2 regions of the Aeribacillus sp. FSL K6-8394 genome follow, and region 2 is predicted to be linked to the other one. Evidence: a T-box and tRNA genes for the amino acid it is inferred to sense, from the RefSeq annotation. Region 2 holds a T-box; the other holds one or more tRNA genes.
What was found. The T-box of region 2 lies ahead of NSR00_RS08170 (valine--tRNA ligase). A T-box ahead of a tRNA ligase gene usually reads a tRNA of that ligase, here a tRNA-Val.
Positions count from the first base shown of each region.

Region 1: it encodes a tRNA-Val, which carries the amino acid that the T-box ahead of NSR00_RS08170 (valine--tRNA ligase) is inferred to sense. The anticodon was not compared.

Region 1 covers NZ_JBBPAA010000001.1:189,041-191,446, reverse strand. Annotated here, with positions in the region: gene NSR00_RS00885 (ISL3 family transposase) at 1-1,069, opposite strand, end outside; gene NSR00_RS00880 (hypothetical protein) at 1,173-1,316, shown strand; tRNA gene NSR00_RS00875 (tRNA-Val) at 1,508-1,580, shown strand; partial or broken gene NSR00_RS00870 (ComEC/Rec2 family competence protein) at 2,301-2,406, shown strand, end outside.
Region 2 covers NZ_JBBPAA010000001.1:1,724,218-1,726,623, reverse strand. Annotated here, with positions in the region: gene ysxE (spore coat protein YsxE) at 1-721, shown strand, start outside; gene NSR00_RS08175 (hypothetical protein) at 740-931, opposite strand; T-box leader at 1,078-1,301, shown strand; gene NSR00_RS08170 (valine--tRNA ligase) at 1,355-2,406, shown strand, end outside.

The DNA of each region.
Region 1 (2,406 bases), 1.5 Mb from region 2:
GGTTTGTACCTTCTGTCCTTGCATTGGTATAGGGTAACCGAAAATAGGCTAAAATATGAGTTTTCCAAGTCACCAGTGTCTTGCTGAAATCATGAAAAGGCTTGAATGGACTTTGAAGGGCTGCCTGAATCCAGGTATCCAGGAATGTTTCTGCCTGGTTAGAGTCATGTTGCTCATAGAGATCATAAAACCACTCTTTCAGGTAATAAGCATAGGCTAGCTCCTCTGATTGACTGTGATATTCATCTAGCTTCTTATTTTGTTTGTCGGTTAGACGGAAATGACGTTTAAGCAAGGCAAAGCGCCCGTTCTTTACCCCTTTCAACTCTTTAGATACAGATTTGCGGATCACATCAAAAGCCTGATTGACTTTTTGAACCACATGATATTTATCGATCACAATTGTAGCATGAGGAAATAACGTTTGGGCCGCTTTATAATACGGGCGCCACATATCCATGACAATGAGGTGAATGTCTTGCTCACATAATGTGCTCATGACATCCAATGCTGATTCATAGTCACGGTTGGCTCCCATCTCATGAACTTGACCTGACACTAAGTCTGTAACAACGGTTTCATAAACATGTCCTTTGCGCACAGCAATTTCATCAATACCAATACATCCGGAGGATTCAACTTTATTTATTTCCTGTTCAGCGAGGTCGTAATAAATGCGTTCAACGGTCTTATAGGGCAGATGGACCTGCCGACTCACATAACTGATGGTCACTCCGTGACACATGTCGAAAACATATTTTCTGAAACGATGAGTTTGATGTTTGCTTTTTGGTACAGATGGGAGGTGTTCATCAAAGATTTCCTGACAGTTGGTACAGTGCCAACGCTTGAGTTGGATGATCAAATAAACCGGTCGGTTATGAATGGGCAGGTCACGTACGCTTCTCAGGCGTTGATCATGCTTTTTCAACTCTTGAAAACCACAGTAAGGACAACGCTCAGGGGGATCCACTGTCTCCACCTGAATCACAACTTTATTTTCCGTGATTTCTTGTTTTAAAACCGTAAACTCTGGCAATCCTAGTGGTAAACGGATATCTGTTTTCACTCGCTATTTCCTCCAATCGTTTTGTTTTTGCCTATGACAAGGATTGCCAGGAAATAGCGAGTTTTTTCATGTCATCTTACACTACTTCTCACAAAAAATGACCATGCAAATTGAACAAAAAATTCAAATCCACCCTCGCCTGTTTGAACTGGGCCGCAAATTTGGTAAAGTAGAAATCGATGTGCTGCATCAGGGCAAGCTGGTGGCCAAAGGCATTATGAGTGCGCAGTTGATTGACCGGAGCTAGATGTGCAAGAAAAGGAGGGTTCTTGGGGATTGTTCCCCACCCTCCCTGCACCGTTCCGGGAGTTGGCCTGCTGAACCTGTTTTTGGCAGGTTGTTTTAACTTGCATATTGAGGCTTGACATATTTTTTTAACAACATTACAATAGATATTGTCAAAAAAACGCATTAGAAATTCATCTGTTTTGTTAATATGATTCCGTAGCTCAGCAGGGAGAGCGCCACCTTGACAGGGTGGAGGTCGCTGGTTCGAGCCCAGTCGGAATCATCATTAAAAACCTTAGTATGACGTGGTTCTTGTGAAATACAAGAATCGCGTTTTCTTTTTCTCTTCTTTTTTGCCGACTTTTTGACGGCGAAACATTAAAATATCAGGTTTATTCAACAGACTATTTAACTTGTAATTTTTTCCAAATGTAAATTTTGTTTACGCCTTTTATATCATTCAAATTTTCCATTTCTTGCGGCCATATTATATTTTTTAACAATTTTAGTTATATTCACCTTTTTTTGACTGGGTAATATGTTTTAACTTTAAATAAAGTTAGGTACAGCGGGCTAATTGGCGACGAATTTGGCGACCGAATGGCGACAATAATAATTAGCAACACAATGTTTTATTTAATCTTCTTATCAATTGTTTTTAACAAATTACGTTTCTCCTTGTTTAAAATATGTAAACTAGTTTTTTACCTAAACTTTTTGATTCCTCCATTCACCAACAGTTGCGTTTGAAAAATTAAATTTTGGGATGACCCGATTTCAACAAAATTAAAAATGTACAGACCTTTGTCTGTTTAGGCCGATCCAAGCCTATAGGGTCGGCTTCTTTTTTTGGCATGAAAAAACCGGATGAGACTTTAGTTCAATTAGACTAGAAAATTTAATTTTTTGTAAAAAAAATTAAATTTTCTAAATTAAATCTTGTAAATTTTTCCTACCACGCTGTATAATCAATTTGATCTATTCAGTACTCGGAGGGATTTTGATGAAATTACGTAAGCTATTGTTTTCGATAGTGTTCGCACTTTCTTTTTTGCTGATGCCGTTTCACGAAACAACAAGCGCTCAGGCAAAAAATATGTATGTTCATT
Region 2 (2,406 bases):
TGATGAAAAAAATGCCTCAATCCTTTTTTACCACTTAGCGAAACTCCATAAAAAAACAAAACAGGAAATCAACATACCTCTAGTTCAGCTCGAAAATGTGTATCAACAGATTCAGAACAAGTGGAAGAGAAATTTCAACCTGCTGGAAGCATTTATGGAACAAATCGAAAAAAAATGGTATATGTCGCCTTTTGAATTGGCGGTCTTCAGTTATTATTTTGAAACGAGGCAAGCCATCTTATTTGCTGAAGCAAAGCTTGATGAGTGGTATAACGAAATAAAGCAATCCCCTCACATGCGAATTGCACTGAACAAAGTAAATGTCTCCTTATCTCATTTTCTGTTAGATCCAAAAGGGAAAATTTATTTTATTAATATGGAAGATGCAGCATTTGCTACTCCAATTTATGACCTTTTCTTAATGTTTATGAACCTCTCCGAAGCGGAACCAACCGTTAGTGATGAAAATGTGCAATATATATCAGATTACGAAAAAGTGCTTCCTTTAACAAAAACTGAGAGATTGCTGTTGGTAAGCTATTTATCCTATCCAGCTAAATTATTAAAGCTTGTCCGGCAATATCAAAAAAAGAAAAGCGAAAAGGGAGAATTAGAATATTGCAAACAGCTGTTAAGAGCATACTGGCAAATGAAAAATACCAGGTACATTGCTTTAAAATGGAATGAAAAACTAGAAAACGATTCATTGGCATCAGAATGAATGGGGGATCTGGCAGCTTTAGCCCCGTTCCATATACAACGCGGCTGCTAGAAATAGTAAAATGGCTAATAAAATAATATCAAACATAGTTGGTAAAAGAATTGTTCGAATTCCCTGAAAAATCGTTAAAGGAATGATGAACTGTTCAAGAGCAGATCGGAATTGTTTAATAAACGATTGAATATAGTATGGTTTTATTTTTTTTCTCATGCTGATCACCTTCAACTTTGTTAATTTATATTATGAAATAAAGAACATTTTGTGATTTTTGTTTAAAGGCTAAGGAAGATGGGGAAAATATTGACGAAAAAAACAATTTTTTAGTACTATTAAATATAGAAATTTATATAGTTTGTGAAAATGTGTTGAAGGGGAGTAGTACAACGAACGACTCCTTCCAGAGAGGGAAATCGCAGGCTGGAAGATTTCCTAGGAGATCCCGTTGGAAAGTCGCCCTGGAGCAGCTTCCTTGAAAGCTTTTTAGTAAAGGGAGCCGGCATTAGCCGTTACCTGAAAGAAGTGCACAGACGTATCTGTGAAAAAAGGTGGTACCGCGAAAACATCTCCTTTCGTCCTTTTAGGATGGAAGGAGTTTTTATATTTTAGAATGAAAATAAGGAGGTTTTCATAAATATGTCGAATTCAGAAATCACTCTTTCCCCAAAATACGATCCGAAAACGGTTGAAGAGGATCGGTATGCATTTTGGCTCGAGGGGAAATTTTTTGAAGCAAAAGATGATGAGGGGAAAACTCCTTTCACGATCGTTATTCCTCCGCCAAACGTCACCGGTAAGCTTCACCTTGGACATGCATGGGATACAACTCTTCAAGATATTATTACCCGAATGAAGCGAATGCAAGGGTACGATGTTTTGTGGCTGCCAGGGATGGATCATGCGGGAATCGCCACACAAGCCAAGGTGGAAGCAAAGCTGCGAGAAGAAGGGAAAAGTCGGTATGATCTCGGGCGGGAAAAATTTGTAGAAGAAACATGGAAATGGAAGGAAGAATATGCAGACCATATTCGCAAACAATGGGCAAAATTAGGCCTAGGTCTTGACTACACAAGAGAGAGGTTCACCCTTGATGAAGGTCTTTCAAAAGCTGTAAGAGAGGTTTTTGTATCGCTTTATAAAAAAGGTCTTATTTACCGAGGAGAGTACATTATTAACTGGGATCCGGTGACAAAAACAGCCCTTTCCGATATCGAAGTCATTTATAAAGAAGTGAAAGGGGCACTTTATCATTTAAAATATCCGCTGGCTGATGGATCCGGATATATTGAAGTCGCGACCACTCGCCCGGAAACGATGCTTGGGGATACAGCAGTGGCAGTTCATCCTGATGATGATAGGTATAAGCATTTAATCGGAAAAACAGTGAAGCTGCCAATAACAGGACGGGAAATTCCGATCGTCGCAGATGAATATGTCGATATGGAATTCGGTTCAGGAGCAGTAAAAATAACTCCTGCACACGATCCGAACGACTTTGAAATCGGAAACCGCCACAATTTAGAAAGAATATTAGTCATGAATGAAGACGGGACAATGAATGAAAAAGCTGGAAAATATGAAGGAATGGACCGCTTTGAATGCCGGAAGCAGTTGGTGAAAGACCTGCAGGAGGAAGGAATTTTATTTAAAATTGAAGAGCATATCCATTCCGTAGGCCATAGTGAACG